One region of the Salinicola sp. LHM genome, then DNA from elsewhere that is predicted to be linked to it. Evidence: riboswitches for the same ligand, from Rfam matches in the RefSeq annotation. Region 1 holds a riboswitch; the other holds the start of a gene.
What was found. Region 1 has a riboswitch for thiamine pyrophosphate ahead of thiC (phosphomethylpyrimidine synthase ThiC). Riboswitches for the same ligand answer to the same signal wherever they lie in the genome.

Region 1 (15,338 bases):
GAAGCGCTGGCAGAGCGCCTGAAAGGCTTCGGCACCGACTTCGTGATCGAGCCCTACATTCGCTTCAAGGGCCAGCCGGGCGAGCAGGCAACCATGTTCCTGCTGGACCCATGCGGCAACGCGCTGGAGTTCAAGGCGTTCAAGGACATGAGCCAGCTGTTCGCCAAGTAATTCCTCTGGCAACGCCCCGACGATGACGAGGCCGCCGACTCCGAACTGACTTTCGGAATCGGCGGCCTCGTCGTTTTCGCGTCGTTTGCATTCCCGGAGCGCTGCCTCTCGAGCGCTGCCTCTCGAGTGACGCCGGCGTCAGGCCGTCTCCAGTCGTCTCAGAGAGAGCCCACCGATCGCCAGCGCCGCCAGCAGCAGCACCGCGATGAACAGCGCAACGCCGTTCCAGCCGCCCCAGTACCAGAACGCCCCGCCCAGAGTGCCGGCGACGCTGGAGCCGAGATAGTAGCTGAACAGATAGAGCGAAGACGCCTGCCCCTTGGCCTGCCTGGCGCGTTGGCCGACCCAGCCGCTGGCCAGCGAGTGGGCCGCGAAGAAGCCGAAGGTGAACACCAGCATGCCGATCAGGATCAGGCTGATGGGCTCGAACAGCGTGATCGCAAGCCCAACCAGCATCATCGCGATGAACAGCCAGAAGATCCGCGGACGCCCGAGCTTGTCGGCCAGGGAACCGGCCCAGGCCGAGCTGTAGGTACCGGAAAGATAGGCAACCGACAGAACACCGACCAGCGCCTGGCTGACATGATAGGGTTCCGCCAGCAGCCGAAAGGCGATGTAGTTGTAAAGCGTGACGAAGCCGCCCATGAGCAGGAAAGCCTCGAGGAACAGAAGCGGCAGCCCGCGATCCTTGAACTGCACAGTGAAGCCGGAAACCACGTTGCGCCAGTTGAGCGCCCGCGGCGTGAAATGCCTCGACGGCGGCAGCCAGCGCATGAACAGCAGCGCCGCGACCAGGGCAACCACACCGATCGTCGCGATCACGATGCGCCATGGCATCCAGTCCACCATGACGCCGCTGATCAGGCGCCCGCTCATGCCGCCGATGGAACTGCCGCTGATGTAGAGCCCCATCGACAAGCCGATATAACGGGGGTGGATCTCCTCGTTGAGATAGGTCATCGCCACCGCGCACAACCCGGAGAGCGACAGCCCCGCCAGCCCCCGCATGACCAATACTCCCGTCCAGCTCGGCATCGCCGCGGCAATCAGGGTACAGACCGCCGCCGCCAATAGCGCCACCGACATCACCGACTTGCGCCCCACCGCGTCCGAGATCGGCCCGGTGATCAGCAGGCCGATCGCCAGCATGCCGGTGGCGACCGACAGCGACAGGCTGCTGGTGGCGGCGTCGATGCCGAAGGCGTCCGACAGGATCGGTAGCAGCGGTTGGACGCAGTAGAGCAGCACGAAGGTCGAGAAGGCACCGAGGAACAGTGCCAGCATGGTCGGCCGATAGCCGCGCTGACCGCGTTCGATGAAACCGCTTTCGGCGGCTTCCGCCTCGCGCGCCAGCCGATGATTGGCGGCCTGGGTGGAATTGTGGATGTCGGATGAGGTATGGCGGGACAACCCGATTCTCCCGAAGACGATGGCTGGCGCCGGAGTGCCATGGTCGGCCCGTTGCGCCGAGTTGATTTAGATCTTGGTAGGTTACGCCGCCACCATTAAGCTTTCTAATATATTATTCGATGCTTTTGAGAGGTTTCGCGACTCAATGGAACTGCGCTATCTGCGCTACTTCGTCGCCGTGGCCGAAGAGCTGCATTTCAGCCGCGCGGCCGCGCGGCTGGGAATCTCGCAGCCGCCGCTGAGCCAGCAGATCCAGGCGCTGGAGCGCGAGCTGGGCACACGCCTGCTGACACGGACCAACCGCCGCGTCGAGCTGACCGAAGCCGGCCTGGTCTTCCTCGACGAGGCGCGCGACATCCTGGCACGAACCGAACGCGCCACACGGCTGGTTTCCCGGCTCGGGCGTGGCGAGGCCGGCCAGCTGCGCATCGGCTTCACCACCTCGGTGCCCTTGAGCCCAACACTGCCGCGCACGCTGATGCGTTACCGCCAGCGCTATCCCGATGTCGAGCTGCGCATGCACGAGCTCAACAGCCAGCGCCAGGTCGCCCCGCTGCTCGAGGGCGACCTGGATATCGGCATCATGCGCCCCGCCACCCTGCCGGATGGCCTCGACGCCTTCACCCTGATTCGCGAACCGCTGATGGCCGTGGTCAACGAGCAGGGGCCGCTCGGTGGCAGCGCGCTACCGCTGACGCTCGAAGCCTTGGCGGCTCACCCCTTCGTCTATTTCTCGCCTGCCGCCGGCACCGGCCTGCTCGATCAGTTCAATGCCCTGTTCGCCAAGCGCGGCCTGACGCCCCGACTGGTGCAGGAGGTCGGCGGGCCGAACACCATTATCAGCCTCGTCGCGGGCGGCATGGGCGTGTCGGTTCTTCCTGCCTCGTTCCAGCACATCCGGATCGACAATGTCCGCTATCGCCCGCTGAGCGATGCCGACGCCGTGTCCGAAGTCTGGCTGACTCACGCCCGCCACCACCTGACGCCCCAGGCCCGATCGTTCATCGATCTGGTCCAGCGCCCCGTCGACCCATGACGCCTTCCCTCCTCGCAGGCCCGGCCATGACCGCCGCCCTCACATAACCGGCTTGACCTCGCTCGCCCCTCGTCACAGACTGCCCGTGGCGATGCACGATATCGCCAGCTTGACGGGGTGCCGGTGGAACCGGCTGAGATCGCCCTGCGCCGGGATTCATTCGAGGGCGCCAAGGCGGATCCCGACGAACCTGATCCGGCTAGTACCGGCGTAGGGATCAAGCGGAAACCGTGGCGTGGGAGAAGACTCGCCCGTGCCGGTTTCCCCCTCCTGCGCTGTGCGCCGGCCTGACCCCGATAGCCTTGGCAAGTACGCCTGGCAAGTCATGCCACGGAGCACAACCGAACATGAAATCCCCACAGTTTCTCTCCGAAACCGCTCGCGTCGATAGCGCCGCCATTGCGCCGCTACCGGCCTCGACCAAGATTCATGTCGAAGGTTCGCGTCCGGATATCCGCGTGCCGATGCGCGAAATCTCGCTCTCGCCCACGCAGACCCGAAGCGGACTCGAACCCAACGCGCCGCTCACCGTCTACGACACCTCCGGCCCCTACACCGACCCGGCTGCCGACATCGATATCCGCCGTGGCCTGCCGGAACTGCGCCGCCAATGGATCGACGAGCGCGGCGACACCGAATGGCTCGACGGCCCCAGCTCGACCTACGGCCGCGTTCGTGCCGAGGATCTGCGTCTGTCGACGCTGCGCTTCGAGCTGAAGCGCACGCCGAGGCGGGCCAGGGAAGGACGCAACGTCACCCAGCTTCACTACGCCCGCCGAGGCATCATCACGCCAGAGATGGAGTTCATCGCCATCCGCGAGAACCAGCGCCGGCGGCTGGCCCGCACCCTCGATACCGATCCCATGCTGGATCATCAGCACCGGGGCGAGTCCTTCGGTGCCGAGCTGCCCGACGAGATCACGCCGGAGTTCGTGCGTGACGAAGTCGCCCGCGGCCGCGCGATCATTCCCGCCAACATCAACCACCCGGAATCCGAGCCGATGATCATCGGCCGCAACTTCCTGGTGAAGATTAACGGCAACCTGGGCAACTCGGCGGTGACCTCCTCGATCGAGGAAGAGGTCGACAAGATGACCTGGGGCATCCGCTGGGGCGCGGACACGATCATGGATCTCTCCACCGGCCAGAACATCCACGAGACGCGGGAGTGGATCATTCGCAACTCGCCGGTGCCGATCGGCACGGTGCCGATCTACCAGGCGCTGGAGAAGGTCGACGGCGTGGCCGAGAACCTGACCTGGGAGATCTTCCGCGACACCCTGATCGAACAGGCCGAACAGGGCGTGGACTACTTCACCATCCATGCCGGCGTGCGTCTGCATCACGTGCCGATGACGGCCCGGCGCGTCACCGGCATCGTCTCCCGCGGCGGCTCGATCATGGCCAAGTGGTGCCTGTACCACCACCGGGAGAGCTTCCTCTACACCCACTTCGAGGAGATCTGCGAGATCATGAAGGCCTACGACGTCTCGTTCTCGCTGGGCGACGGCCTGCGCCCGGGTTCGATTGCGGACGCCAACGACGAGGCCCAGTTCGCCGAACTGGAAACCCTGGGCGAGCTGACCCGGATCGCCTGGAAACACGATGTCCAGGTGATGATCGAAGGCCCCGGCCACGTGCCGATGCAACTGATCAAGGAGAACATGGACAAGCAGCTCGAGTGCTGCGACGAAGCACCCTTCTACACGCTCGGCCCGCTGACCACCGATATCGCCCCGGGCTACGATCACATCACCTCCGGCATCGGCGCGGCGCAGATCGGCTGGTACGGCTGCGCGATGCTCTGCTACGTCACGCCCAAGGAGCACCTGGGCCTGCCCAACAAGGATGACGTCAAGACCGGCATCATCACCTACAAGATCGCCGCCCACGCCGCCGACCTCGCCAAGGGGCATCCCGGCGCGCAACGTCGCGACAACGCGCTGTCGAAAGCCCGCTTCGAATTTCGCTGGGAGGATCAGTTCAATCTCGGTCTCGACCCGGACACCGCCCGCGCCTATCACGACGAGACGCTGCCCAAGGACTCGGCCAAGGTGGCGCACTTCTGCTCGATGTGCGGGCCGAAGTTCTGCTCGATGAAGATCACCCAGGAAGTGCGCGAACGCTTCGGCGACGATGCCGAAGCGCGCCATGAACGCGACGCCGGCATGGCGGAACAGGCAGAACGCTTCAAGCGCGAAGGGAGCGAACTCTACCGGGAGGTGTAACGCGAGGGAACGCCGGCGGCGAAAGCCGCCGTCGCATTGTCGCAAGATGCGGATGGTATTGTCGCAAGCATGCCGATGGGAAAGCGCATCGATCCGGTGCTTCTAATACCATCGGATGAATCATCTAGAGATTGCCCACCGACTCGGTAGAATGCGCGGTCTTTCACTTATTGGCCATTAACAACGCAGCCGGAGCCGTCTCATGTCAGAAAGATCTTCACCGCAATCCTCCGCCCGGCCAAATCTGTGGCGACGCATTCCCCTGTGGCAAAAAATCATCGCGGGCCTGGCATTAGGGATCCTGGCAGGCGCACTAATGGGCGAGCAGGCCAGCATGTTCAAGCCGCTCGGCGATATCTTCATCAACGGCATCAAGATGCTGATCGTGCCGCTGGTGTTCTCGACCCTGGTCGTCGGTATTACCGGCATGCGCGATCCGCAGAAGATGGGGCGGGTCGGCGCGCGAACGATCGGGCTCTATCTGGTGACGACCGCTTTTGCCATCGTCATCGGTCTGGTCGCGGCGACGATCTTCCAGCCCGGCGTCGGTGCGGATGCGTCGATGAGCGCGGCGCAGCAGGCGGGCGAAGCGCCGTCGCTGGTGGATATCGTGGTCGGCCTGGTGCCTTCGAACCCGCTGCAGGCGATGATCGAAGGCAATATCCTGCAGATCATCGTCTTCGCCATCGGCCTGGGCATCTCGCTGATGCTGATCGGCGAAAAGGGCGAACCCGTCGTGCGCGTGTTCGAAAGCTTCGCCGAAGCGATGTACAAGCTGACCGCTATCGTCATGGCGTTCGCGCCGTTCGGCGTATTCGGCTTGATGGCCAACGTCTCGGGGCAGTATGGGCTGGACGTGCTGCTGCCGTTGGCGAAGGTCATCGGCGTGGTCTATCTCGCCTGTATCGTGCACGTGCTGGTCGTCTACACCGGGCTCTTGAGCCTGATCGGTCGCCTCAACCCGATGCGCTACCTGCAGGGCATCCTCGACGCGCTGGTGGTCTCGTTCTCGTCGGCCTCCTCTTCCGGCACGCTACCCGTTTCGATTCGCTGCGCGCAAAAGAATCTCGGCGTATCGGAAGGCGTGTCGAGCTTCGTGCTGCCGGTGGGCGCCACCATCAACATGGACGGTACCGCCATCTATCAGGGCGTGGCGGCGCTGTTCGTCGCCCAGTTGGTCGGTGCCGACCTTTCGATGATGGACTACGGGATGATCGTGCTGACCGGCACGCTGGCCTCGATCGGCACGGCGGGCGTGCCCGGCGCCGGGCTGATCATGCTGTCGATCGTGCTGGCGCAGATCGGCCTGCCGCTGGAGGCGATCGGCGTCGTTGCCGGCGTGGACAGGATCCTCGATATGGCGCGCACCAGCGTCAACGTCGCCGGCGACCTGATGGTGACGACACTGGTCGCCAAGAGCGAGAAGGAACTGGATCTGGACGTCTACAATCGGCCCGGTAAAGCCTGACGGATCATATCCTCGCGCCTCTCGCCCAAACGATAGCGGCCCCGCATAGTGTAATGAACCGTGCGGGGCCGCTGCGTGAAGAGTCTCGAGTGGGATACGGGTGTCGAAGACTCGATGTTTCCGGGATTCAGTGATAACTAGTGGCGTGGTTTGGTGGCGTCCTTCAAGTTGCCTTTAGCGGACTTGGCATCCCCCTTGGCCTGCTGAGTCTTGCCTTTACCTTCGAGTTCGCGATCCTTGGTCATCTTGCCGGCGGCCTCCTTGACCTTGCCGGCTGCCTTGTCGACCTTGCCTTCCGTCTTGTCCGACTTTGAATGCGTCGTCATCGCTGCTACCTCGCTTTGCGTGGATATCCTTATCCGCTCGCCGTCATTCGGTTACCGAACGCTTCGGCAACGGCGGGCGTGTCTTCAGAATAGTTCGCCTCGGAAAAGCCGAAACGGAAGATTGGTAACGAATTGTTCGTGAAAAACGGAGGGACAGCTGCCTGCCGGGATGATCGTCAGGGAGTCGAGGGGAACGGATAAAAGAGAGAACGGCGGATCGACGAGAGCCGCCCGGAGGTGGGCGGCCCGAGGGGAGATCAAGTGCGGAAGATCAAGTGCGCGAGGTCACTTCCAGCAGGTGATAGCCGAACTGGGTCTTCACCGGCCCGTGAACTTCGTTCAATGCGCCATTGAACACGACTTCGTCGAATTCCTTGACCATCTGGCCGCGGCCGAACGTGCCCAGCTCGCCGCCCTGACGCCCGGAGGGGCAGGTGGAGTGCTGACGGGCCACTTCGGCGAAGTCGCTGCCGGCTTCGATCTGCTGCTTGAGTTCGAGACACTTCTGTTCGCTGTCGACGAGAATGTGGCGGGCGCTGGCCTGTGCCATGAGATCACTCCTGAATCTTGCTCGTTGGGAAAGCGGGCATTCTACGAAACCCCGCCGCTCGCCGTCACCGACAATCGACACCGTCAGCCGTTTTCAGCCAGCAAGACGATTCGAACGGCAGCGCTGGCGGGCATGGCTTGAGCATGGCCGGCATCCGCCAGAATCAGCCGAATCGCCGCTCCAGGTAGCGGTTGATATCGGCGGACTCGTACATCCACTCCACGGCGCCGTCCTCTGTCTCGATACGCAGGCACGGCACCATGGTGCGGCCACCGCCCGCCATCAGATCCTGGCGATGCTGGGGATCGCGCTGGATGTCTCGCAGCTCGATGGGCAACGCCAGCCGCTCGATTTGGCTGCGCACGCGCTGGCAGAACGGGCAGCTCATGAAGTGGTAGAGCGCGAGACGCTGGCAGGCGCGGTCGACTTCGGCCTGATGCTCCGCGGAGCGAACGATGGGAGTCGCTGAAAACATGCGTTTGAGTCTCCTGATAATCGGGGTCATGTGGACTCGCTACAGAGGAAAGCGCGCCACGATTCCCGCAGCGCCGGTCATGGTCTTCAGTGTGTCAGAGGAACGATTGGCCCGCCAACGAGCGAGCGTTATATGATCAGGAAACCTTCTTCCCCAACCAGCGAGCTCATCATGTCCGACGTCATCCCTTCCAGCCTGCGCCGCTACTGCTCTTCTCGCGTTCAGGAAATGCCCGACAACCAGATCGTCGCGGTGGCGGATCTCGCCCGTCACGACGCCTCGGTCGTGCGGCTCTGGATTGGCGAAGGCGATCTGCCGACGCCTGACTACATCAAGCAGGCGGCGATGGATGCACTGGAAGGAGACGATACCCGCTACAGCTACTCCCAGGGCTTGCCCGAGCTTCGCCAGGCGCTCTCCGACTACCACCGCCGGCACTGGCAGGTCGACGTCGCCGCCGACCGGTTCTGCGTCTCCATCGGCGGCATGAACGCCGTCACCATGGCGATGCAGGCAATCCTCGACGAAGGCAGCGAGGTGATCATGCCGACGCCGGCCTGGCCCAACGCCAGGCAGATGATCGAAATCGTCGGCGGGGTCAACGTACCGGTCGCCTTCGATTTCCACCCGGACGGCAGCATCGAGCTCGACCTGGAAAAGCTGTTCGCGGCGGTGACCGATCGCACCCGCGCCATCTTCATCAACTCGCCCTCCAACCCGACCGGCTGGCGCATGCCGCTCGAGGATATGACGCGGCTGCGGGACTTCTGCCGGGACAAGGGGCTGTGGATCGTGGCCGACGAGGTCTACAACCATTTTGTTTACGATAAAGGGGTCGACGACAGCAAGGGGCCGGCCGCCTCCTTCCTGCAGATCTGCGAACCACAAGACCGGCTGCTGGTGACCAACACCTTCTCCAAGAACTGGTGCATGACCGGTTGGCGCGCGGGCTGGGTCACATTCCCGCAGGGCATGGATCAGCTGTTCGCCCGTCTTTGCCAATACAACACCACCGGCGTGGCGCCGTTCGTTCAGCGGGCCTGCATCGCGGCGCTCGAGCAGGGCGACGACTTCATCGCTCATCAGGTCAAACGCTGCCAGGCCTCGCGGGACATTCTGGTCGAGGGGCTGACCGCGCTGGACAACGTGACCGTGTTCTCGCCGCAAGGCACCTTCTACCTCTTCTTCAAGGTGCATGGTCTGGACGGCTCGAGCCTGGACACGGCCAAACGTATCCTGCGGGAGGCCAAGGTCGGCGTGGCGCCGGGCAGCGCCTTCGGCCCCGAGGGTGAGGATTATCTGCGAATCTGCTTCGCCATCGACCCGGAGCTCGCCAGGGAAGCGCTCGATCGGCTGGCGCCCTTCCTTTCGGCGCTGGCTGACGCACCGCAAGGCGCTACCGTCTAGTCGGTACGCTGAACGACACTGCCCGGCCTGATCGACCGGGCAGTCATGAGGCGGGCTGTGGATTGGCAGCCGATCAACAGTCCACCAGGCGCTTTTGCAACTCGCTGCGGCGAGATTCCGGCATGAACGCGACGTCGATCGCATTGCCCGCCAGCTGCTTGAACATCGCCTGATCCCAGTCGAACGCCTCGAGACAGGCGAGGTAATTGTCCAGCACGCCGCCACCGAAGTAGGCCGGGTCGTCGGAGTTGAGCGTCACTTTGAGACCCTGCTCGATGATCTGCGGCAACGGATGGTCGGTCATCTGCTCCACCACTTTCAGCCGTACGTTGGAAAGCGGACAGACCGTCAGCGGAATCTGCGACGCCCGCAGCCGTTCGACGAGGGCGGCATCCTGCAGGCAGGCGACGCCATGATCGACCCGGCAGATATCGAGCACGTCCAGCGCCTCGCTGATGTAGGCCGCCGGCCCCTCCTCGCCCGCGTGCGCGACGCGCGGAATGCCCAGCGCCCTGGCGCGTTCGAACACCGCCGCGAACTTGGCCGGCGGGTTGCCCATCTCCGCGCTGTCGAGACCCACGGCGTCGATCAGCTCGTAGTAGGGTGCCGCCTTCTCCAGCACGTCCATTGCTTCGCTCGCGTCACGATCCCGCAGGAAGCTCATGATCAACGCCGTGGTCATGCCCCAGCGGCGCTCCGCGTCTCGCATGGCGCGGCGCAGCCCCTCGAACGGTGTCGCCAGCTCGACGCCACGGCTCAGGTGCGCTTGCGGATCGAACGACAGCTCGACATGCACCACGCCCTCTGCCTGCGCGCGTTCGAAGTACGCCATCGCCAGGTCATGGAAATCCTGCTCGGTGCGCAGCACCCGCATTCCCTGGTAGTAGAGATCCAGAAACGACTGCAGATCGCTGAAATCGTAGGCGGCACGCACCTCGTCCACCGTCGCGTAGGGCAGCGACACGTTGTTGCGCGCCGCCAGCGCAAACATCAGCTCCGGCTCCAGCGAACCCTCGATATGTAGATGCAGTTCGACCTTGGGTAATTCACGCAGCCAAGTCTTCACGAGCGCTCCTCGCCAGTTGTATGGATGCGTTTCAGGATGCCGAAAAGCACGCGTGGTGGAAAGCGTCCGGCGAGCGTAGTCGTCTGTCGGCGTTCCCGACTCACACCCGCGTCGTCAACACCTTGATCCCCAACGCCACCATCGCCAGGCCCAGCACCCGGTCGATCCAGTGGCTGAAGCGCTTGAACGCGCGGTGGATCGGGGGCGTGGAGAGCAGCAGCGCCACCGCCGAGAACCACCCCAGCTGGATCAGCATGATCCAGGCGCCGTAGATGGCGATCTGGTAGAGCGGCATCGACGGCGACAACACGATGGTGAACAGCGAGACGAAGTAGATCGGCGCCTTGGGATTGAGCGCGTTGCAGAGAAATCCCATGCCGACGGTGCGCAGCGCCGAGCGAGGCGGTGCCACCTTCGGCGTCACCGCCGCCGTGTCGGTCGATGCCGGGCGCGAGCGCAATCCCGAAATCCCCAGATAGAGCAGATACGCGCCGCCGATCAGCTTGATCGCCCACAACGCCTCGGCGGAGTTGGCGATCACCGCCGCCAGCCCGAACGCGGAGTAGACGATGTGAATCGACAGCCCCAGCGCGATACCCAGGCTGCACAGGAGGCCGATGCGCTTGCCGTGATTCAGCGTCTGCTGGGTGACCAGCACGAAGTCCGGTCCCGGCGAGGCGGCCGCCAGCAGATGCACGAAAGTGATGACGATCAGGCCGTGTAGCATTTCCATGACGATTCCTGAGATGCTGGGGAGGAAGACGATTGAGCGATGTCCGAACATGATCGAATATTTTCGCCATCAAGCCTACTGCAACTTGTGGTCGAACCATCGGATGCAACCAACCACCGGGAGAAACATTGTAAACACAGCAGCCACGTCGCCCTCACTTGGCTCTTAACTTACTTCTCGGCATTCGCTTCTTCCTGCAACCATTCGCAGAATGCAACAACCGAACCCTCCGGCGAGGGGTGGTGAAACAAGTCATAGGTACGGTTCTCATTGGCAGGTGTATTGAAAAGCTTCACCAGGGTGCCCTCGGTTAGCTCCGTCTCGATCAGCCGTGTGGGACACAGAGCGATACCTTGTCCCGCAATGGCGGCGGCTCCCATCAGATTGAAGTCTTGGTATAGCGTTCCCTCGCTCAAAGTACTCGGATGTAGTCCATGTTTCTTGAACCATTCTCGCCAAGGTCTATAGGACTCATCGTGCAGCAGCTCCAACTGCAAAAGGTGGGCTGGTGTGCTGTAGCGGTGAGGGCTGAGACCATCAAGATAGAGAGGACTAGCAACAGGCCAGGTAGCACCAGAAAATAATGGCAGGCATGGGGCTTCGCGGAGAGATCTATCGTCCTGCCAAGTAATCATTACGTCGATTTCCGGAGGCGGCAGCTCTCCCCGCATGGTGCCTGCATATTGGAAATTGAGGCTGATATGTGGATAGCGCTTACGGAAACGGTTCAGTCGGGGTATTAGCCAGCGTATTGCCACTGAAGGCAGGCAACTGATGCGTAACTGCTCCGGTCCCTCCACTTGCTTTACCGCTGAGACAGCGGCATCGATACGTGAAAACCCTTCCAGCAATTCTCCCGCCAATTTGCGGCCTGTAGCGGTCAGGCGCACGCCGCGCCCATGGCGCTGCAATAGGGACACTTCTAGTGAAATCTCGAGTCGTCGCAGTTGATGACTGACAGCAGACTGGGTGATATGCAGGGCCTCGGCTGCTGCCCGTAGACTACCGGTACGTGCAACGACCTCGAATGCCTTAAGGGCGGATAGGGTAGGTTCGGCCATATGTGAATATATATCATGCCTTCTGAGAAAATTTATCAATTTTATTGATTATTTATCATGCATAGACTGGCTCTGCCAAGCATAGCGTCGTGGCTCCGGCCATGCCCAAGAACAACATGCATGTCAAGGGTGTTCCATGAGTACATCGGTAGTGATTTCCTTCGCCATATACCTGGTATTAATGCTGGGTATCGGAATCTACTTCTATCTTTCGACACGTGATCTTTCCGACTACATTTTGGGTGGGCGCAACCTGCCCGCCGGAGTAGCGGCTTTGAGCGCAGGAGCGTCGGACCTGAGCGGTTGGGCCTTGATGGGGCTTCCGGGAGCGATTTTCTCCGGAGGGCTGTCACAGGCCTGGATGGCGGTATGGACGCTGGTCGGCGTATATTTAAACTGGTCATTGATTGCCGCACGCTTGCGAGTCTTCACCGAGGCGGCGGGCAATGCCTTGACGGTGCCTGACTACTTCGAGGCGCGTTTTGTCGACCGCCAGAGAATTCTACGCACGGTATCATCCATCGTGATGCTGGTGTTCTTCACCTTCTATGTCTCTGCCGGCCTAGTCGGCGGTGCAGTGCTGTTCGAAAGTCTGTTCCATGTCGATTACCTGGTCGCCTTGTGGGTTGGAGCCGCTGTCATCGTTTCCTACACCTTCCTTGGTGGCTTTCTAGCCGCGTCCTGGACTGACCTGGTCCAAGGACTAATGATGGCAGCCGCTTTGCTGGTAGTAGCGATCATGACTCTACTGGCGCTCATCAACGGTGGCAGCTTCGCGGAAAGCAGCAGTGCCGCGGATATCGCCCCCCTGAGTGGCCTGATGGAAGGTATGACTGTCGTCGGCATGTTATCGCTCTCCGGCTGGGCCATTGGCTATTGTGGCCAGCCACATGTCGTGGTGCGCTTTATGGCTTTGCGACGCCGCGAGGATGTCAAGATCTCGCGGCGTATCGCCATGATCTGGTCAACCATCACCATGGGTTCAGCGGTGGCAGTTGGTGCGTTGGGTTATTACTGGTTCAACGGTGGGCTGGAGAACAGTGAGCGTGTCTTCATTCTGCTCTCCAACGTCATGCTCAATCCATGGGTAGCGGGATTTGTGCTGGCCGGGGTTCTGGCAGCCATCATGAGTACCGTCGACTCCCAGTTACTCGTCTGCTCCAGCACTCTGGCGGAAGACATTTACCGTGGCTTCCTGAGACCTGCGGCTAGCCAACGTGAACTGATATGGCTAAGCCGCCTGAGTGTGCTTGCCGTCGCGCTACTGGCAACCGCCATGGCGAATGACCCCGATAGCAGCATTCTAGATCTGGTGTCCTACGCTTGGGGAGGCTTCGGGGCTGCATTCGGTCCGGTGATCCTGCTATCCCTGTTCTGGCGCAACATGAGCCGCAATGGCGCTGTTGCAGGCCTGGTGGTCGGTGCGCTGACAGTCGCCATTTGGAAGCCATTAAGCGGCGGACCAGCTGGCATTTTCGATATGTTCGAAGTGGTGCCGGGGTTCCTGTCGTCCCTGCTAGCGGTGGTAGTCGTCAGCCTGTTGAGTGATAACCGCAGGGAGCGTGAGTGTTTCGATGGATTAATGAGCGTATGGCAACGTGACACGGATACGAACGAGTCAAGCGCCCAGCCTGCGACTCAGTTGAAAGGAGAAAATCATGAGTAATGTATCTGCCGCCTACCAGGCCAAACCAGGTTCCATCCTCGATGTGGATAAAAGCTTCTACGATCGCCTGACCCAGGCACATGGCAAACGGGAACTGGTAGCTTCCCACACGGTGCCACTACGTGATGGGCTGGCCTGGACAGTGCCGGCTGGACATGTGTTTCGGGTCATGGTCATTGAAGGTTCCCAGGTAGGCGACTTCAATATGTGGAATCTGCACAACCCGCGCGAGCGCATGTGGGCATCGCGTACCCGCCAGCTACAGAGGGCACATGTCAGCACCTACGACCGATTGTGGTCGACATTGCCTTACCTGCGACCGATGGCGACCATCATCGATGATACCCTGGCCGATTATGGCGCCGATACGGAAAGCGGGCGTGTCCATGACCTCTTGGGCACACGCTGTGATCCTTACGTCAACAACCTATTGACAGGCGAGGACTTCGATTTCCATTGTCATTCTAATCTGGTGAGAGCGGTGGAACCGTGGGGACTGACCGAGTTCGACGTGCACGATGTACTCAATATCTTCCAATGCACTGGACTGAATGATGAAGATCAATACTTCATGAAGGCCAGTCCAGCACGCAAAGGCGACTATCTGGAATTCTTCGCCGAAATCGATCTGCTGTGCGCGATGTCCTGCTGCCCCGGCGGCGATCTTTCCATGGATCTATGGGGGCCTGATGCACGTGATCCACTCGAGACCTGCAACCCTTTGGGCGTTGAGGTGTTTGCCGTGGACGAATCACGTCTTGCCGGTTGGCGTTCACCGCAACCTGCGCAATATCGTGGACGTCATGGTCGACGGCCTCCAGAAGCCAACTGGGCAGAACTCAAGAAACAACGCTTTGGCTAATTATTGCCTTTGACAACCAAGGACCGCCATTAGCCGAGATAGAATTAGCGCACTGGAACAACTGCTGAAACAACGTCGGAGTTGCCGACGATTCGATGATCATCCGCTCTCCGTCGGCAACTTGGAGCGTCTGCTGTTTGCGGCCCAAGGCAGCACCCATTCCGATGGCAAGCGTACCGCTCCGTCGGCGCACGCGTTATATCCCCTGAAAACGTTCGTCATCGCCCGACGAATCGAAGGGCTCGAACCCGGCTTGTATGAAACCGGGGCTATCTACGAAGCGACCTGGCAACGCCTGCATGGCATTCGTTCGGGCACGCTGTTGTCGGCGTCTCTGGCAGACGATACCTGGCTGGAAGACTCCCCCGCCGTGATCGTCGTCGCCGCCGACCGCCAAATCGCCATCGATCATTTCGCCGACCAGCAGCCGGATGGTCTACGTGGCGTACGCTATATCGACTTCGAAGCCGGCGCCGTGATCCAGAATCTCCATCTATCGGCCACCGAGCAGGAACTCGGTAGCGTCGTGGTCATGGGCTACGACGATGACATCATGCAGACCGCTCTCCGACTTCCTACGCCATTCCGATCCATTGCGCTGTTCTGCGTCGGGCACCCCGCTGCGCGCCGATGAACGCTTATCTCGTCAACGCCCGGTGCGCCTCGGCCAACTCCGCCATGCTGTTGAAGCGGAAGTCGACCGTGGGCATGTCGCCGGGGTTCATCGTCGCGCCGAAGCCTTGCTTGTCGTGGCGGCGATAGATCCAGCAGTTGGCGAGGCCGTGACGGTTGGCGGGCTGGTGATCGTGGAACATGCTCTCGGCGGTGTGCAGGATCTGCGACTTGTCGATGCCGCGCTCGCCGAGCTTCTCCAGCATG
Region 2 (15,338 bases), 1.1 Mb from region 1:
TCCGGCAGCACGCCCAGTTGCCCGCGCCGATCGGGCGTCGTGGTTTCCGGCAGCACCACCCGCATCCAGCGGGCGACCCGCGCCAGTGTCGAGCCCTGCAGCAGCAGCGAGATCAGCACGACGAAGAACGCCACGTTGAAGTAGAGCGTGGCGTTCTCGACACCGCTGATGACCGGGAAGATCGCCAGCACGATGGGAACGGCGCCGCGCAGCCCGACCCAGGAAATGAAGCCGATCTCTCGCCACCGGAAATTGAAGAACGGCACCAGCGAAGCCATCACCGCGACGGGACGTGCCAGCACGATCAACGCTACGGCCAGGATGGCGCTCGGTATCGCGTAATCGATCATCTCCGACGGCGTGACCAGCAGGCCCAATACCAGGAACAGCCCGATCTGGCTCAACCAGGCCAACCCGTCGTGAACGGGAAGAATGTGCGTGAGGTGGCGTCCGGGCTGGTTGCCGATCATCAACCCGGTAAGGTAAATCGCCAGAAAGCCGCTGCCGCCAGCGGCGCTGGTGGCGCCGAAGATGCAGAACCCAAGCGCCAAAGCCAACAGCGAATAGAGTCCCGGCGCCAGATCCAGGTAGCGCAGGAGCTTGGCCGAGACCCAGCCGCCGCCCAGCCCGACGGCGAGCCCCAGCCCGAACTGCAGGGCGAAGCGCATCAGGGTTTCCCATACGCCTCCGACGGCGCCGGTCAGCAGTTCGGCGAGGGTGATGGTGAGAAAGATCGCCATCGGATCGTTGGTACCGGATTCGATCTCGAGCGTTGCCCCCACGCGCTCATTGAGATTGACGCCCTGCCCCTTGAGCATGGAGAAGACTGCGGCGGCATCCGTCGAACCGACGATCGCCCCTACCAGCAAGCCTTCGGTAAGCGTCAGATCCATTAGCCACATGGCCATCAGGCCCAGAATGCCGCTGGTCAGGAAGACCCCGATGGTGGCCAGCGACAGCGCCGGCCTGAGCCCTACGCGGAAGGTTCGGAGGCGCGTGCGTAGCCCCCCGTCGAGCAGAATCATCGCCAGCGCCAGATGACCGATCAGAAACGCCTGGGAGTAATCATCGAATTGCAGGCCGAGTACACCTTCCTCGCCGGCCAGCATGCCCAGTCCCAGAAAGAGAACGAGCAGCGGTACGCCGATTCGGGACGACACCCGGCTGGCCAGAATACTGAGGGCTATCAGCGCCCCACACACAAGGAACAGGCTATTGATCGAGTCCAAGTCTCAGCCATCGGTTATGAGTTGAGATAATCTAGTATGCCATGCAGGCGAAGTCTTGCGTGGTCGAAAATTGCTTCAAATTTAATCTTTTAGCCAGTGGGGATGGCCGATTACCCGGTTCCCGGCGCTTTCTCCATGCAACGCCAGCAGCACCGCCAACGCCCGCATTCCGGGACGATAATCGGTGAGATCCGGTATCGAATGACGGCGGCCATAGGCGGCGACGAAGGCATCGCGCTGGCCGGTATCCTCCAGCAGCAGCTCGAGCAGGCAGAGATCCAGCTCCAGCGGCGCCCATACCAGCGCTTCCCAGTCGCTCCATAACCAGTCCGTCGCGCCTTCGAGAAACTGATCGCTGCGCAGATCCGGCAGACACCAGACGCTCTTCGAGGGCTGCGGCCAACTCGGCATGTGGTCTATCCAGCCGCGCCGGGGGTGGTTCTCCACGAAAGCGCGAGCACGCGCCGGCCAACTCGACAACGGCGCAATGTCACCGACAGGATGACCAAACCCCGGCTGCGCCTCCTGATGCAGTAGCGCCAGCTGATCGCCGAGTCGCGCAGCCAGCGTCTCGCTCATCACGGGCGAGGCGGCATGACGCCATGGCAGGCTCCAGAGCGGCGCCTGCTGCAACCGGTCGAGGAACGTCATCGGCAACGGCGCCATCGGCAAATGGGGTGGCAGCCATCCCGGCACGCGGGTCAGCGCTTCGGGAACCTGCCAGCGGTCGAACCCGAACAGCTGTCGGATCCCCCACCAGAAGCCGTCGGTCGCGGGCGATCTCCTCGCCAGCTTCAGCAACTGCGGAGAAAGCTCTTCGCTGCGCCACAGCCAGTTGGCGCTGTCCGGCCAGCGTAGCGCCAACGGCGTCAGCGACTTGCCCGTCAGCGCCGCCATGCGCCGGGTCAGTTCGTCATCCGCGCGGATCGCAACGTCTCGCATCGTCAATGCACTTCGTCCTTGTGTCGGTCCGATCCATCGCCGGTGGGCAGGCGGTGACGGTCGGCGTACAATCGCAGGCACTGGATAGGGGTGCCCATGCGACGGGCTGAGAGTGCGGTATGCACAACCCTTGAACCTGAACCGGCTAATACCGGCGGAGGAAATGCCAGCAGTTCTCGCATGACTTCGCCCGGCCCCGATGGGAGTTGTCATGCCACCACCCGGACTCGTCGTCCGCCAGGCCTCGCTGACGTTCGGCAATCGCCCGCTGTTTCACGGGCTTCAGGCCCGGTTCGATGCGGGCAGCTGGACTTGCCTGCTCGGTCGCAGCGGCAGCGGCAAAAGCTCGTTGCTGCGCATGATCGCCAGCCTGAGACTGCCTGACAACCATCATCTCGATCTCGCTACCAGCGACGGCGCGCCGCTGACGGGCCGTCTCGCCTGGATGGCGCAGCAGGATCTCCTCGTTCCCTGGCAGCGCGTGGTGGGTAACGTGATGCTGGGTTCGCATTGGCGAGGACGACCCGCGCCTGAGGACCGGCAGCGTGCCCAGCGCCTGCTGGACCAGGTCGGTCTCGCCGACAAGGCCGGTCAGTGGCCGGACGAACTCTCCGGCGGGCAACGCCAGCGCGTCGCCCTCGCCCGTACGCTGTTCGAGGATGCCAGCGTCGTGCTGATGGACGAACCCTTCTCGGCGGTCGATGCCATTACCCGGCTGGAGCTGCATGACCTTGCCAGCCGACTCCTGGCCGACCGCACGGTGATCATGGTGACGCACGACCCGCTCGAGGCGCTGCGTCTGGCCGATCGAATCCTGATCCTGCAGGGCGAGCCCGCCCGCCTGGTATCGATACCCGTACCCGAAGGCGCTCGCCCGCGCCCGCTCGACAATATCGACCTGCAGCGTCGTCAGGCCGAGCTCGTCACCCGGCTGCGGGAGTCGGCTCATGCTTGAGAAGATCGCACCGGGCCGACTCGTTCGCCCCGTGGTGGCGCTCGTCGTCCTCGTTGCCATCTGGCAGCTGGTACTGATACTGACCGGCGTGCCGCGCTACATCCTGCCCTCGCCGATGGCCGTCGGTATCGCCTTGATCGAACAGCGTGCGTTGCTTGCCCATCATGCCGGCATCACCGCGATCGAGATCGTGGCCGGGCTGATCGGCGGCATCCTGCTGGGGCTGGCAACGGCGCTGGCGCTGGCTCGCTTCCGCGCCCTGCGCCGCACGTTGCTGCCGCTGCTGCTGATCAGTCAAGCCATCCCGCTGTTCGCGCTGGCACCGATCCTGATGCTGTGGCTCGGTTACGGCCTGGGGCCGAAGATCCTGATGGCCATGGTCATCATCTACTTCCCGGTCGCGTCGACCGGCTACGACGGGCTGCGCCAGACACCACAGGGCTGGCTCGATCTGGCCCACACGTTCGGGCTGAGCCGGCGCCAGCAGCTGCTGAAAGTCCAGCTGCCGGCCGCCCTGCCGTCGCTCGCTTCCGGGCTGCGGATGGCGGCCAGCGCGGCGCCGATCGGTGCGGTGATCGGTGAATGGGTCGGCTCCAGTCAAGGGCTGGGCTACTTGATGCTCAACGCCAATGCACGATTGCAGATCGACCTGATGTTTGCCGCCCTGGTCGTGCTCGTGGCGTTTGCCGTCCTGCTCTACTTCGGCGTCGACGCTGCACTGAGGCTGTCGATGCCCTGGCACCGGGATCGTGTGGAGTCCGGATCCTGAAACGAGATCACACCGGGTCTTTCTAGCGAATCGTAGCAACCATGCATGTCTTCATGAACACATCGAAATGACAGGGGAACAAACCATGGCAACCCAACGTTCGACACTATGGCGGCGCGGACTGGCGATGAGCCTGGCGCTGCTGGGCCTGGCCCTGGCGACGCCGACCTTGGCGCAGCAAGACGAAGATGCCTTGGCGCCGCCACAGATGATTCCGCTGAGCGTGATGCTCGACTGGTACATCAATCCGGTTCACGCACCGATCGTCATCGCCAAGCAGCGCGGGCTGTTCGAGAAACGCGGCCTGGATGTCGACATTCAGGCCCCGGCCGATCCCAGCGTCCCGCCCAAGCTGGTCGCTGCCGGGCGGATCGATCTTGCGGTCAGCTATCAGCCGCAGCTGCATTTGCAGGTGGATCAGGGGCTTCCGGTCGTACGCGTCGGTACGCTGATCGCGACGCCGCTGAATGCGCTGCTGGTACGCGCGGATAGCGGTATCGAAGACCTGTCCCAGCTCGCCGGGAAAAAGGTCGGATACTCGGTCGGCGGCGTCGAGGAGGTTCTGCTGTCGGCCATGCTCGAGCACAGCGGCCTGAGCCTGGACGATGTTGATATGGTCAACGTCAACTTTTCGCTGACACCGGCGCTGATCAGCGAAAAGGTCGACGCCGTCACCGGGGCCTTCCGCAACTTCGAACCGGCGCAGATGAAACAGGAAGGCGTCGAAGGCAAGGCGTTCTATATCGAGGAACAGGGCGTGCCCACCTACGATGAACTGATCTTCGTCGCCAATCGCGAGACGCTGGACCAGCACCGCGAGGCCGACCGCCGCTTCATGGATGCCGTCGGCGAGGCGACATCCTGGATCATCAATCACCCGGACGACGCGTGGCAGAGCTTCATCGCCTACGATCCCGCGCTGGATACGCCGCTCAACGCGGCCGCCTGGAAAGCCACACTGCCCCGCTTCGCCTTGCGGCCGGCGGCGCTGGATGCCAAACGCTACCGCGATTTCGAGGCGTTTTTGCTCGAACGCGGCCAGATCAAGGCCCAGAGTCCGGTCTCCCGCCTCGCGGTGGATCTCAACGCACCCTAGCGGAGGATCGTCTAGATTGGTGATATGAGTTCAATATCATCGCGTTATGACGCATTGCATTACGACCCGCGGCAGGATCCGACCCAGGCGCTGCCGAGCACGACCGTCGACGATCTGGGGGCGTTGCCGGCGCGGCCCGGGGTCTACGTCTTCTTCGGTCAGAATGAACTGCCGCTGTACGTCGGCAAGAGCATCAACATGCGCAGCCGTGTTCGCCGTCACGTGCAGCAGCCGGTTTCCCGCCGCCATGACCAGATGATGGCGCAGACCCGGCGCATCGCGTGGATGCGAACCAGCGGCGACCTGGGCGCCCAGTTGCTGGAGGCCGACCTGATCAAGCGATGGGTGCCGCTCTACAACCGGCAGCTACGCAAGCGCGTACGCATGGTGAGCTGGAACTGGCCCGACGGCGACGATCGCCCGACGCTCACCGACGGCCAATGGGTGGTAACGGCACGGACACGGTTCTACGGCCTGTTTCGGAATCGCCGCGATGCCCAGATGACGCTCCGGGACATCGCCAACGACGAATCGCTGTGTCTGCGCGTCCTGGGGCTGGAAGCCGGACGGGGCCGCTGCTTCGGCTATCAGATCGGCCGCTGCCTCGGAGCCTGCTGCGGGAGGGAAAGTCTGGAGGAACATACCTGGCGAGCGCGGGATGGAATGGAGAAACTGCGCATCGAGAACTGGCCCTGGCCCGGCCGCGTCGCCTTCAGGGAAAGCGATCGTCAGGGCGAGGTCGGCCTGCATATCGTCGATCACTGGCACTACCAGGGCAGTGTCGAACGGCTCGACGATCTTGACACCTTGCCCGACACCCGCGGTTTCGATATCGATACCTATCGTATCCTCAATCGCTTCATCTCGTCCGAAGATGCGAAGATCGAGCCGATCCCGATCGATGGCGGAATCGACCCGTTATAGCGCCGAGCCGACATGACGTCGAATCGCTATGCTTACCCTTCGGGCCAGCCTTCGGCTGTTACTCCCTACGGTCGTTGCGCCTTGTCTGGCTATCGCTCGTCGATTTTCAGACAGAGCTTAGGAGCCGGTGGTGAAGCGATTCACGGCCTCCCGAAACGCCTCCGGCTGTTCGGCGTGCAGCCAGTGGCCGGCGCCTTCCAGGGTCTGCCATTCGACGTTGGGCATGACCGCGGCGACCGCGTCGCGATGACGATCCCGCACATAGTGGGAATCACCGCCACGAATCAGCAAGGCCGGACCTTCGAAGGGCTGATCGCCATCGGGCGGTGCGATGATGTCCTCGTACCCCGCGCCGATCTCGTCGAGCCCGACCCGCCAGCGCATGATGCCATCGTCGTCGCGCACCAGATTGGTCGCCAGGAACTGACGCGTGGGAGCGCTATCGATCTCTTCTTCCATTATCGCCGCGACTTCGCGACGGGAGGTCGGCTGCCCCGTCTCGACCCGACGCATCGCCGCGAAGATCTCGTCATGGCCGTGCTCGTACGCCACCGGCGCGATGTCGGCGACGATCAGATGCGCTACCCGCGCCGGGTTGAGCCGTGCCAGCGTCATCGCGACCTTGCCGCCCATCGAATGCCCCAGCAGGTCGAAGCGTTCGATATCGAGCTCGTCCAGCAACATGATGACATCGGACGCCATCGCCGCGTATCGCATCCCCTCGACGTGAGGCGAGCGGCCATGATTGCGCAGGTCGACGGCGATCACGCGTCGATCGACCTGCCACTGCTTGATGTGGGAGCGCCAATTGTCGGCGCTACCGAACAGCCCGTGCAGCACGACCAGCGGAATCGCGGTATCGCCGCTCTCCGCGATTCCGGTATCGATACAGTGAAGTTGCAACGTCATCCCTCCTGAAATCCGATCCGACGGCTCGAGAAGCCGCCAGCTCGGTCAAGGATAACAAAACCCGGGGTTCGGCTCCGCCCCCGCGCAGGCGGACACCGCCAGCGCCCGATGGACGGCGTTGTGCGGCGACAAGCGGATGACTGCTATCCGCGCTGGCGCGACACGCCGGGCAGATTGAATCGATCTCCCTGGGCCAGCAGGCGACGCCCCAGGTAGGCCAGCAGAACGCCGTACAGCGGCAGGAAGAAGATCAGACTGATCGACAGCTTCACCGCGTAGTCGAACCAGGCGATCTCCACCCAGTGCTCGCGCATGAACGGATCGGGGCCCTGCCAGAAGGCAATGGCGAAGAACGCGAAGGTATCCGCCAGATTGCCGAGAATGGTCGAGAGCGTCGGCGCGACCCACCAGGCGCGAAGCCGGCGAAGCCGGTCGAACACGTGAATGTCGAGCAGTTGGCCCAGCACGTAAGCCATGAAACTGGCCAGTGCGATTCGGCCGACGAACAGGTTCCACTGGGCCAGCGCCTCCACCCCCTGGAACCGCCCCTGCTGAAACAGCACCGATACTGCATAGGAGATCAGTAGCGCAGGCACCATGACCCTGGCGATGATCCTTCTTGCCGGCGCCTTGCCGAACAGGCGGACCGTCAGGTCGGTGGCCAGAAAAATGAACGGAAAGCTGAACGCCCCCCAGGTGGTATGGAGCCCCCACAGGGTGAACGGTAGCTGAACCAGATAGTTGCTGGCAGTGATCACCAGCACATGGAAGCTGACCAGCCACAGCAGGGCAAGTCGGCGCTGGCGTTTATCGAGTGTCAACATGAGTAACCTTTTTCGTTTGCCGTAGCTCTCATTGTCAAAGAGCTATTACCGGAGTTGGCCGAGGGGTTAGGGAACCCTCTGGAATGGCAGCAATGTCTGAATCGCTTGGAGCGGGCGCGAATTATAGGGATCAGCCGAAGAGATCGCTAGCACCACCACGGAGATACGCGCCAAAAAGCATTGTAACTTTACGTTACGTCACGCTAATATCAGTAATGACTGAACAGTGGGTTCAGTGTAGGCGATCCGCCAACGCGCACGCGGAACTTCATGATGACGACAATGATTACCCCACTTGGCGACCACCAGATCGGTCCTGCCACTGCGACTCTCAAGGCGATCGCCAATGAGAGCCGGTTACGTATTCTTTGCCTGCTGATGCAGGGTGAGCATTCCGTGACCCAGATCAACAGAGAAATGACGCTGAGCCAATCGGCGCTATCACAGCATCTTGCCGTGCTGCGCCAGGAACGTCTGGTCGCGACCCGTCGCAGCTCTCAGGTGATCTACTACTCGCTGAACGGCGACGTGGCCGAACGCCTGATCCAGACGCTCGGCAAACTGGATATTGCCTGAGCCGCTTTCGCCCGGCTTGCCTATGCCGGGCGATGCCGAGCGGGTCAACGGCGTTGCCAGCGCAGATCTTCGACCCGCTGGAGAATATGGTCGACGCTTCTTTCCAGACCGCTCTCCATGCCTTTACCCAGCTTTCCCATCAGGCCAGCGCGTGATGCCAGCGACACATTGAGCACGCGTAGCTGCTGGCGCTGCTTTTCCAGCAGGTAGGCGTCACTGGTACCCACCGCATCGATCAAGCCGGCGTCGAGCGCCTCGCTGCCGTACCAGATCTCCCCCGTCGCGACGGTTTCGATATCCAGCGCTGGCCGCCGCTGGGCCACGTAATGCTTGAAGAGATCGTGGGTGGATTGAAGATCCTCGAGAAACTTGGCGCGCCCCTCTTCACTGTTTTCGCCCAGCACCGTCAACGTGCGCTTGTAGCGCCCGGCAGTCAGCAGCTCGACATCCACATCGTGCTTCTTGAGCAGCCGATGGACATTGGGAATTTGCGCCACGACGCCGATCGAGCCGATGACCGCGAACGGAGCGGCGATCAGATGATTGGCGCAACACGCCATCATGTAGCCGCCGCTGGCCGCGACCTTGTCCACGCAAACGGTCAGGCGAGCGCCGGCATCACGCAGGCGATCCAGTTGTGCCGCGGCGAGGCCGTAGCTGTGTACCAGGCCACCGCCGGACTGCAGACGCAACACGATCTCGTCCCCGCTCCTGATCTCTTCCAGCAGCAGCGACACCAGTTCGGCCAATGCCGATGTTCCGGAAGCTTTCATGTCGCCTTCGAAATCGAGCACCCAGACACGCTCGGCCTCGCGTTTGGCATCCTGCTTGTGGGCCAGTTTGGTGGACTTGCGCAACTGCTTGGCCAACCGGCGTCGGCCCGCCTTGGGCACCGCGGCCAGATGCAGTTGACGACGCCGACGCTGAAAGCGCTCGTCCAGCTCGACGACCTTCAGCGTCGACCCGGCGCTGCCCTGCCCCTTGCGACGCCCGTGGGCGATCAACGTCAGAATCACGCCGAGGGCGATCACCAGTGTCATGGTCTTGGCGAGGAAGAGACCGTAGTCGGCCAACCATTCGATCACGTCATACTCCTTGTTCTAGCCATTCTGAACATTCACTGCTCTCGACGGAGGCATCGAAGAAAATCGCGTTCCCCGCTTCCGCCGCTTGCATGGTACTAACGGCGATGATTTGCTTAGCGCTTTCGTTACAGGAAATGCCATCATGGATGACGAACAGTTGATCGCCAAACTTCGTGCCCGGTTCGATGCCAATGCCGCCGAGTCGGTCTCGGCCATCTATCAGTTCGATCTCGATGATGTCGATGACTATTACATGGCGATCGATCAGGGCTCACTCGATATCCAGGCGGGCCGTCATCCCGAACCCAGCGTCACCATCTCGAGCGATACCACGACGCTCATGAAGCTGGTGAGAAAAGAGCTCAACGCCATGCAGGCCCTGCTGACCGGCAAGGTGAAGGTCAAGGGAGATATCGGTCTTGCCAGCCGGCTTCCCAAGCTGTTCGGTAAATCCACCGTCTGAACCGATACGTTCAGCGTATTGCGACCGCCTTGCGATGTGTCTCGATCAGCTGCCGAGAAATCGAGTAGGTTGGCGGCAGTTGAGGCGGTTTTTCCGGGGTGAACCAGGCCGCATCGACAATCTCCTCGCCGTCGATCCGTATCCGCCGGCTGGCCGCCTCGGCGAAGAATCCCATCATCAGCGAATGCGGAAATGGCCAGGACTGGCTCTTGAAGAAACTCACCCGCCCTACCTCGACGCCGACCTCTTCCATCACTTCCCGCCGCACGGCCGCTTCCACCGACTCTCCGGGTTCGATGAAGCCCGCCAGCGTCGAGTAGCGCTGCGGTGGAAAGCGCGGGCTTCGCGCCAGCAGCATGTCTCTGCCGTGCGTCACCAGCGTGATGATGCAAGGCGAAATACGGGGATAGCCGCGCAGGCCGCAGTTGTCGCACTGCATGGCAAACTCGTGGGACAGCCGCCGCGTAGCGTGACCGCAACGGCCACAGAAGCGGTGATCCTGCTCCCAATGGGTGACCTGCAGCGCGGTCGCCAGCAGTTCGCTTTCGGAGGCCGACGCCTGTGCCAGCCAGTCGCGAAACGGTGGCCAGTCATCGCCGTCCGTCTCGACAACCACGGCCACCGGCTCGCCGTGCCAGTATCCCAGCCGCAGCGCCTGTTCGGGCCATCGTTCGCAGTAGACGAGCATGCTGCCGGATTCAGCCGGCGCGACTCCGCTCTCGCCCATGCGCAGCAACCAGCCGCCGACGACATCGGCCGGCGGTATCTCGCGGTGTAACATCAGTGCTGAGCCTCCGGCATTTCCAGGGCATCCCATTGGCACTGCCCGGCCGACTGGCGGATCTGCTCGAGCCGTTGCTGATGGGCCTGCCACTCGGCTTCGCTCGGCTTGAGCACCGTCAGCGGCACGCCGTTTCGCTCGACCCGACGCACGCCGCTGGCAGCACCAGGTTCGCGGCCGTCGCCCTCGTCATTGCCGGCGAGTGACAGTGCGGTCTGGCCCCCGGTCATGGCCAGGTAAACCTCGGCCAGGATCTCGGAGTCCAGCAGTGCTCCGTGCAGTACGCGCTGGCCGTTGTCGATATCGTAACGCTTGCATAGCGCGTCGAGACTGTTGCGCTGCCCCGGATGCATCTCCCGCGCCATCTTCAGCGTATCCAGCACGCTGCAATGCTCGGCCACGGGGCCCAGCACCGGCTCGCCACGCACAGCGTTCAGCAGCTTGAATTCATGATCGAAGAAGCCGACGTCGAACGGCGCATTGTGAATGACCAGTTGCGCGCCGCGCATGAACTCCCAAAGCTCGTCGGCGATCTGGGCAAACACCGGCTCGTTGGCGACTCGCTCGTTGGTGATGCCGTGGATCTCGACGGCTTCCGCCTCGATGTCCCGCTCCGGATTGACGTACTGATGATAGGTGCGCCCGGTAAACCGGCGATTGACCAGTTCGATGCCACCGATCTCGATGATGCGATGGCCTTCTCGCGGGTCGATACCAGTGGTTTCCGTATCCATGACGATCTGGCGCATACGTTTTCCTCGCTTGTGCCTGACGGCAGTCATTCGTGTTTTGACGACAGGATCACGACTTCTGGTGTTCGGACCGCCGCATGAAAAACCGGATTATCGTGCCGAAGACCGACGCTTCGCGATGACTTCGTCGATCGCCTCGTTGACCAGCCGGTCGGCGGCCTCGTTTCCCTCATGGCCGCTGTGGCCCTTGACCCAGTGCCATTCGATGGCGTGGCGCTGCGTTTCGGCAAGCAGTTCCCGCCAGAGTTCCGCATTCTTGACCGGCTGCTTGGCCGCGGTCTTCCAGCCGCGTTTCTGCCAGCCGTGTATCCATTCGGTGATGCCCTTGCGAACGTACTGGGAATCCGTCCACAGAGCGACGCGACAGGGGCGGTCCAGCGCACGCAGGGCCTGGATCGCCGCCATCAGTTCCATGCGATTGTTGGTGGTTTCGGCCTCGCCGCCCTTCATCGGCTTCTCGTGCCGACCGGAGACCAGCAACGCCCCCCAGCCGCCGGGGCCGGGATTGCCGCGGCAACCTCCGTCGGTATAGATGGTCACGGCGGGCATCGTCGGCGATTCGGAATTCGGAGCGGGCAAGACGGACTCTCTTCTGGTGATGACGCTTCTGGTAATGAGGCTTCTGATCTTCTGGTAAAACGGGCTGTCGATGATGACAGGCGGTCGTTGAGGTCAGGCATCGTCTGCGGGGATCTGGCGGACGCTTGATCCCGGCGCTCGGCGTGGTCACGTTTCGACGAGAGACTCACGTTTCGACGAGCGACACGACTCGCCTTCCGTTCCCGGCGCCGCAGCGTCGACCGCCATGCAGCCTGCGGCCTGTATCGGCGTGCGATGCGATTTCTGGCAACCGTGATGACCGGTCGGCCGGGTCTCCCTGGCCAGCCCCAGCCAGGCCCCTGACTTGCCGCCACCGAGTACCGGGTCGCGCAGCTTGATCGGCTGGACCGGGATACTGCGCCGGCTTGCCACCACCAGGTAGGCCGAGGACAGCGGCAGATTGTAGCGGCGCCCGAGCGTCTCCAGACGATCGCTGCCCAGCGCACGGCCGGGCAACCGGAAACCGCAATAGTCTACCCGCTCGATCTCGAAATCGACAAACGTCAGCCAGTCCCGCAGGCGCGCTGGCGTTCGCCACTGGTGCTGCCACGGCGCGGGGTGATAGCGCCGACGAAGGCCGGTCGGTCCGAAGGGATGCCAGCCGAATATCACCAGGCGACCGTCGCCGCGCGTCACGCGTGCCGCTTCCTGCAGAACGTGGTGAGGTTGATCCACGGCCTCCAGCAGGTGATGCAGCAACACCAGATCGACACTATCGTCGGCGAGCGGCAGGCTGCCGGGCAGGCAGACCAGACAGTTCTCGGTGCGAACGAGTTCGGTGGAAGGCGCCCAATCGAGCGAATGGCGAATCGGACACATGTCGCTCATCAGCGGCGCCATGCCCAGTTGCAGGCTCACCATGCCGCGATGCTGCTCGCAATGCGGCCCGAGACAGGCGCGCTCGGCGCGCCACAACGCCTGTCCGGGCGGCGATGCCCAGAACCGGCGTCCCTGGCGGACGGCTGCCTGCAGGCTTTGATCCGGCGGCGAGATTGACACGGACGGCTTTACTCCCCAAGGTTATCGCTTTTTGGACGGCAGCTCGCCGCTGAACCTGACGGCGTGAAGGCTTGCGGGAACCCGCGCGTGCTGCACGGGGTCAGACCAACGGCTCGACCCTCGATACCCGAATCCACAGACGAACCTGCCGGAGAAGAATGCCACATGTTGACCGTGAAGCCGATTCCCGCGTTCCAGGACAACTACATCTGGCTGCTGCGCCAGGACTCGCAGGAGCGCGTCGCTGTCGTCGACCCCGGTGATGCCAAACCCGTCATAGCCTGGCTGGAACAGGAAAATCTGACGCTCGACACCATCCTGATCACCCACCACCATCAGGATCACACGGGCGGGTTGCAGGCGCTGATCGAGCGCTACGCTCCCACGGTCTACGGCCCCGCCAACGACGCCATCTCCGGCATCGATCATCGCGTCGGCGAAGGTGACGAATGTCGCGTGCTGGGGCGCCGCTTCGAAGTCTACGCCGTCCCCGGCCACACTCTGGATCATATCGCCTTCCATGCGCCCGGCACACCAGGGCTTTTGTTTGCCGGTGATACGCTCTTCTCCGGCGGTTGCGGGCGCTTGTTCGAAGGTACTCCCGAGCAGATGCGGGACTCGCTGGCGAAACTCGACGCACTGCCGGAAGACACCCTGGTGTTTGCCGCCCACGAATATACCCTCGCCAACCTGGCTTTCGCCGCCGCCGCCGAGCCCGACAACGCCGCTCGCGACGCCTACCGGCGCGAGTGCCAGACCGCTCGCGACCTGGATCGGCCCACGCTGCCGACCACGCTGGGCCGCGAACGCCAGATCAACCCGTTCCTGCGCGTCGACGAGCCAGGCCTGCGCGAGACATTGCGTGAGCAAGGGCCCGTCGATGACAGCATGGCCGCCTTTGCCACGCTGCGCGCATGGAAGGATCGTTTCTAGCATCGCAGAGCGAGACGACGTGATTCGCTGTCGACCTGTCCACTGCGGTGACCGTGTTACCAAGGATCTTGAACGAATGAATTTCCCACCGAGGCGCTGCCATGTCTTCGTCGGCCTCGCCGGTAGCCTGCTGCTGTCCGCGCTTCCCGTGACCGCCATGGCAAAAACGGCGCCGGAGGCCGCAAGCGGCGCTTCACAACGTACCTTCTGGTCTTCGCTGGTGCTCCAGGAGCGTCGAGCGCCCGATGTCTGGAACCGCCTGCGCAAAGGGTTCCGGATGTCCCACGAGACGGCCAACCCCCGCGTGGCCGAGTGGCTGGCGTGGTATCGCGAGCACCCGCAACACGTTGAGCAAGTGGCGGAACAGGCCAAGCCCTGGCTTCGCTGGGTCACGCGGCGACTGGAGGCCCATCAGCTGCCCAGCGAGATCGCGCTACTGCCCTTCATCGAAAGCGGCTACGACCCGACGGCCACCAATCCGGGCGGGGCAGCGGGCCTGTGGCAGTTCATGCCTGGCACCGGTGACGCCATGGGCCTGTCGCGCACGGCCTGGTACGACGGCCGCCACGACGTGGTCGCCGCCACCGACGCCGCCATGAACTATATCAAGCAGCAGGCCGGCCGCTGGTATGACGGTGACATGCTGCTGGCGCTGGCCGCCTACAATGCGGGCGCCGGCACCGTGAATGCCGCTCGGAACGCCGCGGCCAATCGCGGTGACCCGATCGACTACTGGCATCTGCGCCTGCCTGCGGAGACCATGGCGTACATTCCGCGTCTGCTGGCGCTATCGGCAGTAATCGCCGAGCCGGAGCAGTACGGTGTAGCGCTGCCCTCGATTCCCGACAAGACCCAGTTCGCCCAGGTCGATACCGGCGGTCCGCTGACGCTGTCGATGGCAGCGGACCTCGCCGGCGTCGACCCGCAGACGCTGCGCGATCTGAACCCCGGCTTCAAGCGGGCCTCGACGCGCCCGCGCGACGACGCCAGCCTGCTGGTACCGGCGGCAGCAAAGCAGCGTTTTCTCGCCAACCTGGCGACGCTGCCCACTGCGGAACGCACAGTGCTCAACCGCTATGTAGTTCGTCGCGGCGATACCCTCTCGGCCATTGCCGCGCGCTTCGGCGCCAGCGTCAACGAGATCCGTCAGGAAAACGGCCTCGAGGGGAGCATCATCCGTATCGGGCAGACGCTTTCCGTGCCCGCCACGACATTGGCGCAGAACGGCGATCATCGATAGCGTTTTTCCATTGATCGCGCTTTGACAGGGCAGCGTTTAGCGGTACAACGATTCACCACGTCTGGCGCCCACACGGGCGCTCGCACCGAGATGAAGGATATCGAAGATGGCTGGATTCCGATGGCTCCTGGCTGCTGCCGCGCTGGCGCTGACCATACCGCTGTCGGCGCCGGTCAGCGCCCAGCCGACAGAAACGCCGGGGCAGAGCGCTGGCGTACCTACCGTGCATGCCATCGCGCTCTATGACGATCCGGCACTGCC

Region 2: linked by a shared signal. The riboswitch ahead of R5R73_RS10255 (ABC transporter ATP-binding protein) and the one ahead of thiC (phosphomethylpyrimidine synthase ThiC) in region 1 are both predicted to bind thiamine pyrophosphate.

The regions. Positions count from the first base shown of each region.
Region 1 is NZ_CP140261.1:1,127,094-1,142,431, reverse strand. Features, by position in the region: gene R5R73_RS05445 (VOC family protein) at 1-171, shown strand, start outside; gene R5R73_RS05440 (MFS transporter) at 310-1,581, opposite strand; gene R5R73_RS05435 (LysR family transcriptional regulator) at 1,727-2,617, shown strand; TPP riboswitch at 2,721-2,851, shown strand; gene thiC (phosphomethylpyrimidine synthase ThiC) at 2,965-4,845, shown strand; gene R5R73_RS05425 (dicarboxylate/amino acid:cation symporter) at 5,048-6,313, shown strand; gene R5R73_RS05420 (CsbD family protein) at 6,451-6,639, opposite strand; gene R5R73_RS05415 (peptidylprolyl isomerase) at 6,911-7,189, opposite strand; gene R5R73_RS05410 (glutaredoxin family protein) at 7,353-7,664, opposite strand; gene R5R73_RS05405 (pyridoxal phosphate-dependent aminotransferase) at 7,836-9,071, shown strand; gene R5R73_RS05400 (adenosine deaminase) at 9,145-10,137, opposite strand; gene R5R73_RS05395 (LysE family translocator) at 10,238-10,870, opposite strand; gene R5R73_RS05390 (LysR substrate-binding domain-containing protein) at 11,041-11,931, opposite strand; gene putP (sodium/proline symporter PutP) at 12,068-13,597, shown strand; gene R5R73_RS05380 (urea carboxylase-associated family protein) at 13,590-14,459, shown strand; gene R5R73_RS05375 (SagB/ThcOx family dehydrogenase) at 14,488-15,093, shown strand; gene R5R73_RS05370 (haloacid dehalogenase type II) at 15,098-15,338, opposite strand, start outside.
Region 2 is NZ_CP140261.1:2,208,351-2,223,688, forward strand. Features, by position in the region: gene R5R73_RS10245 (potassium/proton antiporter) at 1-1,229, opposite strand, end outside; gene R5R73_RS10250 (hypothetical protein) at 1,311-2,177, opposite strand; TPP riboswitch at 2,248-2,351, shown strand; gene R5R73_RS10255 (ABC transporter ATP-binding protein) at 2,383-3,126, shown strand; gene R5R73_RS10260 (ABC transporter permease) at 3,119-3,895, shown strand; gene R5R73_RS10265 (ABC transporter substrate-binding protein) at 3,981-4,991, shown strand; gene R5R73_RS10270 (hypothetical protein) at 5,016-5,915, shown strand; gene R5R73_RS10275 (alpha/beta fold hydrolase) at 6,033-6,824, opposite strand; gene R5R73_RS10280 (7-cyano-7-deazaguanine/7-aminomethyl-7-deazaguanine transporter) at 6,968-7,648, opposite strand; gene R5R73_RS10285 (ArsR/SmtB family transcription factor) at 7,922-8,224, shown strand; gene sohB (protease SohB) at 8,269-9,309, opposite strand; gene R5R73_RS10295 (SCP2 sterol-binding domain-containing protein) at 9,452-9,772, shown strand; gene nudC (NAD(+) diphosphatase) at 9,783-10,553, opposite strand; gene dnaQ (DNA polymerase III subunit epsilon) at 10,553-11,302, opposite strand; gene rnhA (ribonuclease HI) at 11,396-11,854, opposite strand; gene R5R73_RS10315 (methyltransferase domain-containing protein) at 12,032-12,904, opposite strand; gene gloB (hydroxyacylglutathione hydrolase) at 13,070-13,837, shown strand; gene R5R73_RS10325 (transglycosylase SLT domain-containing protein) at 13,914-15,077, shown strand; gene R5R73_RS10330 (extracellular solute-binding protein) at 15,184-15,338, shown strand, end outside.